4 regions of the Pseudomonas sp. BS3782 TE3695 genome follow, and region 1 is predicted to be linked to each of the others. Evidence: predicted binding sites of a transcription regulator. Region 1 holds the regulator's gene; each other region holds the start of a gene.

Region 1 (2,198 bases):
GGCGCGTCATGCTGCTGGATGCCGATCTGGGACTGGCGAACGTCGACGTCCTGCTGGGACTGACACCCAAACGCACCTTGGCCGACGTGATCGAAGGCCGCTGTGAGCTGCGCGACGTACTGTTGCAAGGGCCCGGCGGCATCCGCATCGTCCCGGCGGCGTCCGGCACCCAGAGCATGGTTCATTTGAGCCCGGCCCAGCATGCCGGCCTGATCCAGGCTTTCAGCGACATTGGCGACAACCTCGACGTATTGGTGATCGACACCGCTGCGGGTATTGGTGACTCGGTAGTCAGTTTCGTTCGCGCAGCCCAGGAAGTGCTGCTGGTGGTGTGCGATGAACCGACCTCGATTACCGACGCCTACGCGCTGATCAAATTGTTGAATCGCGACTACGGCATGAACCGCTTCCGCGTCCTGGCCAACATGGCGCAGAGCCCGCAGGAAGGGCGCAATCTGTTCGCCAAGTTGACCAAGGTCACGGATCGTTTCCTCGACGTCGCCTTGCAATACGTCGGTGCCGTGCCTTACGACGAAAGCGTGCGCAAGGCCGTGCAGAAGCAGCGTGCTGTCTACGAAGCCTTCCCGCGTTCCAAGTGCGCCCTGGCGTTCAAGGCCATTGCACAAAAGGTCGATACCTGGCCACTGCCGGCCAACCCGCGTGGGCACCTGGAGTTTTTCGTCGAGCGCCTCGTGCAACAGACCGCAGGACCCGTCCTATGACAGCCAGTGGCTACAACCTCTACAAGAAGTCGGCACGTGACGCGCAGTACGAGCTGATCGAGCGTTACGCGCCACTGGTCAAACGCATTGCCTACCACTTGCTGGCGCGTCTGCCGGCCAGTGTCCAGGTCGAAGACCTGATCCAGGCCGGGATGATCGGCCTGCTTGAAGTATCAACCAAATACGACGCCAGCAAAGGCGCGAGCTTCGAGACGTACGCGGGCATTCGAATCCGCGGCGCGATGCTCGATGAAGTGCGCAAGGGGGACTGGGCACCACGTTCGGTTCACCGCAATACCCGCATGGTCAGCGACGCAATTCGCTCGATTGAAGCTAAAACCGGCCGTGACGCTAAAGATCACGAAGTTGCGGCCGAACTCCAATTGAGTCTCGACGATTATTACGGGATTTTGAACGACACCCTCGGTAGCCGGTTATTCAGTTTCGACGATCTGTTGCAGGACGGCGAACACGAAGGGCTGCACGAGGATGGCGCCAGTGCTCATCTCGAGCCGTCGCGCGATCTGGAAGATGAACGCTTCCAGGCGGCGCTGGCGGACGCGATTGCCAATTTGCCGGAGCGTGAGCGACTGGTGTTGGCGCTGTACTACGACGAAGAGTTGAATCTCAAGGAAATCGGTGAGGTCCTGGGGGTCAGCGAATCGCGGGTCAGCCAGTTACACAGCCAGTGCGCGGCCCGTTTGCGGGGGCGTTTGGGGGAGTGGCGAGCGCGCTGACAGGCAGTGTGGGGACACTGCGAACGAGGTGGGTACGGCATTTTGCTGCATCGGCCACGGCCCGTTGTAATCCATGCAACTGTTGAGTGTTACGCCGAATTGATTGAACGGCGCGTTCAGGTGCTGCGCGCGTTTTAAGACTGCTTGGAGGTCGAATTGGACAAGAATATGAAAATCCTCATCGTTGATGACTTCTCAACGATGCGGCGGATCATAAAAAACCTGTTGCGTGACCTTGGGTTCACCAACACGGTCGAGGCGGATGACGGTATTACCGCGATTCCGGTCCTCAACAGCGGGAGCATCGACTTTCTGGTGACGGACTGGAACATGCCCGGCATGACCGGTATCGATCTGCTGCGCCACGTGCGTGCCGATGAAAAACTCAAACACCTGCCGGTGTTGATGGTCACGGCCGAAGCCAAGCGCGAGCAAATCATCGAAGCCGCTCAGGCGGGCGTGAACGGCTATGTGGTCAAGCCATTCACGGCTCAAGCGTTGAAAGACAAGATTGAAAAGATCTTCGAACGCATCGGTTGATGTGCAAAGCCAGTCCGTCACGGGGGAGCTATGGGGCATAACGAATCTTCACAGGGCGATTTTGAATCGACCCTGAAAAAACACGCGGTCGAACTGGTCGAGAGCCTTGAAAAAGGCAGGTTCGGCGACGCTGTGCAACTGATCCATGAGCTCAACCAGACCCGTGACCGCGGCCTGTATCAGGAAGTGGGCAAGCTCA
Region 2 (2,198 bases), 170 kb from region 1:
ATCAATCTCCAGACAAATATGACTACTGGCTAGCATTCTGCCAGCATGTTTCGCGTCTTGATAGAGCGGGCTCATTGAAAGGCTCAAGCCTGACTGAGCGGGCGTGGCTTTGCGAGCATGGAGGTTGAACCGCGGGCATCATAGAGCGCTGGCGGCTCGCCGCCGGTAAGGATTTTCAACTGGTTGGCCGTGGCGGCCTGCTGCACCAGAATCGACTGGCCGTTGTTGACGTTGGCGGCCTGGCACTGGGCCAGGAGGTCGGTCAGCACATCGCTCTGCGCCAGCAACTGATCGCCAATGCTCGAATGGCTGGCAAGTTGCTCCAGGCCCTGGCGATTGGTCGGCAGGTTGAGAGCGGCGAGGATTTCACTGCGCTTGCGGCCATGCTGCTCAAGCAAAATGATCAATGCCTGTTTCTGCGCCAGAATCTCTTCGAGCAATGGCATGTCGCGACCGTGCAGCGCGAGGGACTCGGTTTGCAGCAGCTCCAGCAAGTGTTGCGCCGGGGCAAAGTCGTCGATGATCAGTTGCAGTAAATTAGTGTCGTGCATGGCTGGCCTTGGGTTTTAAGCGTCCAAAAGCCTGGCGCGGCCGTGGCCTAGCGCTGGGCTTCGAAGTTGAGCAGTTTGCTGGCTACACGGTTGCTGTCGACTTTATAGCTGCCATCGGCAATCGCTGCTTTCAACTCGGCCACGCGGGCGTTGTCGACGGCAGGCTGATCGCGCAGCTTGTCAGTGACCTTCTGCAACTGTTGAGCCTCATTGCTGAGGTGTACCGACTCCCCGCTTTTGGTGGTACTGGCCTGTTCGGCCGGGGTATTCAGCGGCGTGGATTGGCCGGCTTCGGCGGTTTCCTTCGCGGCGCTGGTACGTGTACTGCCCGTAAGTGACGAGGAGCTGTTTAAACGACTGAAATCGATGACCATGACAAAAAACCTCTGGGTATTTGGACGCTTGCCATGTTTTCGGCCCTTGCTGTGAAAACTTTAGGCCCATTTATCAATGAGCGTGCATGCGCCAGCGTGTGTCCTGCATGCGGCACAGTTTAGGCAACAGCCCAGTGGCGCGCCATCTCTTCACAAACTACATGGCCGCTTACATGGAAACTTCCACCTGGCCGGGTGCGGTGACTTGCGCCTTGATGACCCGCTGGGAGTTCAGGTTTTTCACGCGAATCTGTTCGCTCATGCCGCCATTGGACAGCGCTTCACCCGGCATGCGTACGCTGAGCGTACCACTGCGGGCGGTGATCACCACCTGATCGCCCTTGCGAATGACTTCCGCCTGTTCGAGATGCACCAAGGTAATCACCTGATCAGCGACCATTGGTCGGGTCAGTTTTTGTCCGATCGCTTGATCGACGGAAGTCAGAAAACCCTGATTTATCAGGCTGATATCGCGCTCTCGCAGGGTTACGTCCTGAGGTTCGATAATCCCTGTGCGCTTGAGCGGACGGGTGGTGGTCACGATGTCGCGAAACAGCCGTACTTGAGCGGGTACGAAGACTGTCCAGGGCGAAGCGCTGTCGCAGCGAACCTTGACCGTAACCCGGCCCAGAGGCCTCGCGGGGCTCTCAAGGGTGGCTGTCAATTCCTTGTCGCACATCGGCATGCGCAGGCGCGGATCGAGCTGGTTGACCTCGATCTCGTAGCGTCCTTGCGTTTGGCTGGTGGCCAGATAGTCTTCTACGGTGAATTCAAGAAAGCCCTGAGTGACGCCGATAAGCATGTCAGGCAAGGTAACCGCGTCAGCAAGGGCAGGGCTGCCAGCGTTGAACAGGCAAACGGCCGACATCGCGCAGAGCAATCTGCGATACGTTAATGTCAAGCGTCGGGAAAATGTCGGTTCTGTGTTCATAAGAGTTAAAAAGCAAGCGCCGTGCCGTTTAGTGAAGAATGTGCGTCGCAACACACTTAGCGTTGGTGTAGGAGTCTGGGCATGGCTGGTGTAATGGATTCGGTGAACCAGCGCACGCAACTGGTGGGGCAGAATCGTCTTGAGCTGTTGTTGTTCCGTCTCGACGGCCAGCAGCTGTATGGGATCAACGTGTTCAAGGTTCGTGAGGTGCTGCAATGCCCCAAACTGACCCTGATGCCCAAGTCCAGTCCTGTCGTGTGCGGTGTGGCGAATATTCGGGGGGCGACCATTCCGATTCTGGATCTGGCGATGGCGACCGGTTCCGGAGCGCTTAAAGATCAA
Region 3 (2,198 bases), 4.9 Mb from region 1:
ATCTGGGCGATGGCTTCGCCCACCACCTTGTCACCCTCGCGGGCCTGCTGGTCGGCGGCGACGGCAGCTTCGGACGCTTCCTCGGCGTTGCGCGCGACTTCCTGCACAGTGGCGGTCATTTCGTGCATGGCGGTGGCCACTTGATCGGTCTCGACTTTCTGGCTGTTGACCCCGGCGCTGGTTTGTTCGGTAACGGCGGACAGCTCTTCAGCGGCGCTGGCGATCTGGGTCACGCCGTCGCTGATGCCACCGATCAGTTCCCGCAGGCCCAGGGTCATGCTCTGCATGGTGCGCTGCAGCTGACCCAATTCGTCCTGACGTTCGGAGGTCAGGTTGTGAGTCAGGTCGCCGGCGGCGACACGCTCGGCCACTTTGAGGGTCTGGCTCAGGGGGATGACGATCTGGCGAGTGATGGCCCAGGCCGCGAACAAACCAAAGGCTGACGCCAGGACAGTGGCCAACAGCAGCAGGTTTTTGGCATGTGCCGCATCGGTGTCACGCACGAGGGTTTGCGAGACAGTGAGCTTTTTGCTGACGTCGAACAAAATGTCGCCTTGCGCGTTCATGCGTTTGAGGGCGGCAGCGCTGGCGACTTGGGAGTCGCGGAATTGGCTGACGGCCGCGCGATAGGCTTTGAGCGAGTCGGTCGCCTGTTGCAGGTTGGCGATGTGTTGTTCTGGCAGTTGAGAGGGCAGGCTTTCGAGGTTTTTCAGAGCATTGCCGATGGCGTCCAGCGCCGGCTGCTCGGCTTCGGGCTTGCCGCTGTAGGTGTAGCCGCGTACCTGGAAACGCGCTTGCTGGATCAGCTTGCTCAGGTCGATCACGCTGTTGAACTGGGCGACACTGTCCCCTTGCAGCATGGATTTTTCGACTTCAGCGACCCGGGCGACAGCGTTGTCGGCGGTGGCGCCCAATTTGCTGCGAGCATCTTCGCGGGCGGCGGTGGCCTGAGTCATATCAGCGAAGGCGCGTTTGTACTCGCTGATGGCGGCCAATTGCTGGTCGATCATGGCCACGTCGGCAGGCTGTTCGATCAGCGTGCGGGCGGCTTTCAGGCCGGTGTCGAGTTGACCAATCAGCTCGTTGACGGCGCCCGGGCCTTGTTCGCCACGGCGCATGTCGTAATCCAGACGGGCCAGGCGCAAGTCTTTGGTCAGCTCATTGAGGCTGGAAATAAACCCAAGCGTATCGCCACGGCTGATCACACCGCTCAGACCGGTCCAGCCGGTAAAGGTGATCAACCAGGTCAGAAGCAGCACCAGACCGAAGCCGACACCCAGTTTGCGATTGACGCTTACGTTTCCCAGTTGCTCGGCTAGCCATCGGTACATGCTGCTACTCCCTCGGACCATTAATTGGTTTTATGGGGACTGTATCGGCCGGCTGGCAGGGATCTGTAGGAGAGTAAACACCTGTGGCGAGGGAGCTTGCTCCCGCTTGGGCGCGAAGCGGCCAGCGCTTTTTACCAGCAAGACCGCATTCACCGGTTTTACGACTGCTTCGCAGCCGAGCGGGAGCAAGCTCCCTCGCCACAAGTAGGGTGTTTGACGTTAGAACAGGCGCGAAAGCAGCGCGGTGACGGCAGTTTCGACCCGCAGTATGCGGTCGCCCAGTTGCACCGGTTGCAGGCCGGCCTTGCCCAGCAAATCGATTTCGTAAGGAATCCAGCCGCCTTCGGGGCCGATGGCCAAAGTCACCGGCTCGTCCAGGCCGCGAGGGCAGGGTGGGTAGTTACCGGGATGACCGACCAAGCCGAGGGTACCTTCGGTAATGGCCGGCAGACGGTCTTCGACAAAGGGCTTGAAGCGTTTCTCGATGACGATTTCCGGCAGCACGCTATCCCGGGCCTGTTCAAGACCCAGGATCAATTGCTCGCGAATCGCCTCGGGTTCCAGGAACGGGGTTTGCCAGAAGCTCTTCTCGACGCGATAGCTGTTGACCAGCACGATGCGCGGCACACCCATGGCCGCCACAGTCTGAAACACCCTGCGCAGCATTTTGGGCCGCGGCAGGGCCAGTACCAGGGTCAGCGGCAGCTTGGCCGGTGGCGGCTGGTCGAGGGTGACGCGCAATTCTGCTTCGTCGGCGTCCAGGCGCAGCACTTCGGCCGAACCCATCAGCCCGCCGATCCGCCCGACGCGCATGCTGTCACCGGCTTCGCAGCGGTGGACTTCCTGCATGTGCGTCAGCCGGCGATC
Region 4 (2,198 bases), 4.7 Mb from region 1:
CCACCACCTGACGACCGTCATCGGCCTGCTCGCTCGCGCCGCTGGCGTGTTGCGAAGCATCGGCGGCGTTGCGGGCGATTTCCTGGGTGGCGGCGCCCAATTGGTTGATCGCCGCGGCCACACTGTTGGTGCGGGCGCTTTGTTCGTCGGAGCCGATGATCGAAGCATTGGACGATGCCATCACCCGTTGCGACAGGTCATGCACTTGACGGGTCGCCGAAGACACTTCGCAAATCGACGCGTGAATCCGCTCCACAAACTGATTGAAAGAGCCGCCCAACTCGCCGAACTCGTCTTTGCTTTCTACCACCAGACGACGGGTCAGATCGCCCTCGCCCTGAGCGATGTCCTGCATCGCACGACCCATAGTAGTCAGCGGACGCATCAGCACGCTGATCAGCAGACTCAGCAGCACGGCAATGGCGGTCACGGCAATGAACATCGCGATCAGCGCCGAGGTGCGGAACTGGCTCAGTGGTGCGTAGGCCTTGGCCTTGTCGATCGACAGACCGATGTACCACTCGGCATTCGGCAACCCACTCACCGGCGTGAACGAGAGGATGCGGTCCTGCTTATTCAGTTCTACTTCCTGATTGCCTTTGCCGATACGGACACTGGAGCCCGGATAGATGTCTTTCAGGTTCTTCATCACCTGATCCTTGTCCGGGCTGACGATCACCTGACCGTCGGCGCTGACGAGGAACGCGTGACCGATGCCACCGAAGTCCACCGAGTTGATGATCTTCACCAGGGTTTCCAGACTCAGGTCGCCGCCGACCACGCCCAGCAGTTCGCCTTGCTTTTTCACCGGCATGGCGATGGTCACCACTAACCCGCCGACCGCGGCCATGTAAGGCGGGGTCAGCATGGTCTTGTCGGCAACCACGGCTTGTTTGTACCAAGGGCGCTGACGCGGATCGTAGCCGTCCGGCATCTTCGCGTCGGGGCGCTGGGTGAACACACCATTGGCCTGGCCGACGTAAGTGAATTGGAAGTTCGAGGTGAGGGCGGGTTGATCGACCAACCCCGGAAAATCAGCATTGGCCCCTTGATGAGCGATGTTCTGGGCGAGATTTTCCAGGACCAATACACGGCCGCTCATCCAGTTCTGCACGCTGCTGGCGGTCAGCTCGCCGGCTTGCTCGACGGAAGACTCGAGGTTTTGGCGGATGGTGTTTCGCTGCAGATAGTCGTTGTACAAAGTGAACAACGCAAAAGCCAGCACCACGACGCCTGAAGCGGCCAGCAGGATTTTATGGCTGAACTTGAGATTCATTTCATGGGCTTCTTATGCAAAAAATGGGGATGCGTTCCGGTTTCAACATTCCATGTAACCGCGCAGACGGCATTCTGGGGCCGCTCTACTTTGGTGCACGCATGTCTCACCAGTCTGTCGGCACGAGTGGAAGAAATCTTAGGGATTTGTACGAAACCCGTCAGATACCCGCCGAACGGCGTGCTAAAGCGCCCTAATAGCTGTGTTTGATGGTGGTTGTTTGAACGGCAGTTGCAAATTCTGCGACCCTTGATGACAATGCGACTAATTATCATTTGTGACGTCGAGCTGTCGCGTTCATGTCTTCACCTGAATTTGCAGTACAGGCGCTTTACAGCAGCCATCACGGGTGGCTCAACATGTGGCTACGTGCGCGATTGGGCAATGCAGCCGATGCGGCGGATCTGGCTCAGGACACGTTCGTCCGGTTGCTGCAAAGAACCGAACGCCTGGAGCTCAAGGCCCCCCGCGCTTTTCTACGAACCATTGCTCGCGGCTTGGTGATCGACTATTGGCGTCGAGAGGAAATCGAGCGTGCGTACCTGGAAACCATCGCCCATTTGCCCGAGGCCGAAACCCCGAGCGCCGAGGCGCGGGCATTGGTGCTCGAATTGCTGGAAAGCATCGCCCGCATGCTTGAAGGCCTGAAGCCGAAAGTGCGTCAGGCATTTCTGCTGGCCCAGTGCGAAGGACTTACCCACAAGCAGATCGCCGAACACATGGGATTATCCCTACGCTCGGTGGAGCGTTATGTGGCCGACGCGCTGTATCACTGCTACGTGCTGCGGTACGAAACGTGATGCCTGTGGATAACTCAACGCTGAACCGTCGCGGCGAACCTCATCAGCAGGTGGTGAAACAAGCCATCCATTGGTTGCTGCGCCTGCGTAACAACGCGACCAATCCCAGACTGCTCCAACAA

Evidence for each region. The regulator FliA, encoded in region 1, starts transcription of late flagellar genes. The targets are predictions, from matches to a motif close to CTAAAGTTTNNNNNNNNNNNGCCGNTAA.
Region 2: a site for FliA is predicted at 962-989, ahead of flgM (flagellar biosynthesis anti-sigma factor FlgM). Genes of this name have one in related genera too.
Region 3: a site for FliA is predicted at 1,373-1,400, ahead of ABH909_RS01670 (methyl-accepting chemotaxis protein). Genes of this name have one in related genera too.
Region 4: a site for FliA is predicted at 1,391-1,418, ahead of ABH909_RS02895 (methyl-accepting chemotaxis protein). Genes of this name have one in related genera too.

What each region holds. Positions count from the first base shown of each region.
Region 1 covers NZ_JBNDKB010000001.1:5,310,263-5,312,460, reverse strand. The annotation lists gene fleN (flagellar synthesis regulator FleN) at 1-722, shown strand, start outside; gene fliA (RNA polymerase sigma factor FliA) at 719-1,459, shown strand; gene ABH909_RS23935 (chemotaxis response regulator CheY) at 1,628-1,999, shown strand; gene ABH909_RS23930 (protein phosphatase CheZ) at 2,030-2,198, shown strand, end outside.
Region 2 covers NZ_JBNDKB010000001.1:5,479,651-5,481,848, reverse strand. The annotation lists gene ABH909_RS24745 (flagella synthesis protein FlgN) at 84-551, opposite strand; gene flgM (flagellar biosynthesis anti-sigma factor FlgM) at 599-925, opposite strand; gene flgA (flagellar basal body P-ring formation chaperone FlgA) at 1,095-1,856, opposite strand; gene ABH909_RS24730 (chemotaxis protein CheV) at 1,938-2,198, shown strand, end outside.
Region 3 covers NZ_JBNDKB010000001.1:377,112-379,309, reverse strand. The annotation lists gene ABH909_RS01670 (methyl-accepting chemotaxis protein) at 1-1,331, opposite strand, end outside; gene ABH909_RS01665 (16S rRNA (uracil(1498)-N(3))-methyltransferase) at 1,551-2,198, opposite strand, start outside.
Region 4 covers NZ_JBNDKB010000001.1:659,251-661,448, forward strand. The annotation lists gene ABH909_RS02895 (methyl-accepting chemotaxis protein) at 1-1,276, opposite strand, end outside; gene ABH909_RS02900 (sigma-70 family RNA polymerase sigma factor) at 1,576-2,076, shown strand; gene ABH909_RS02905 (FecR domain-containing protein) at 2,076-2,198, shown strand, end outside.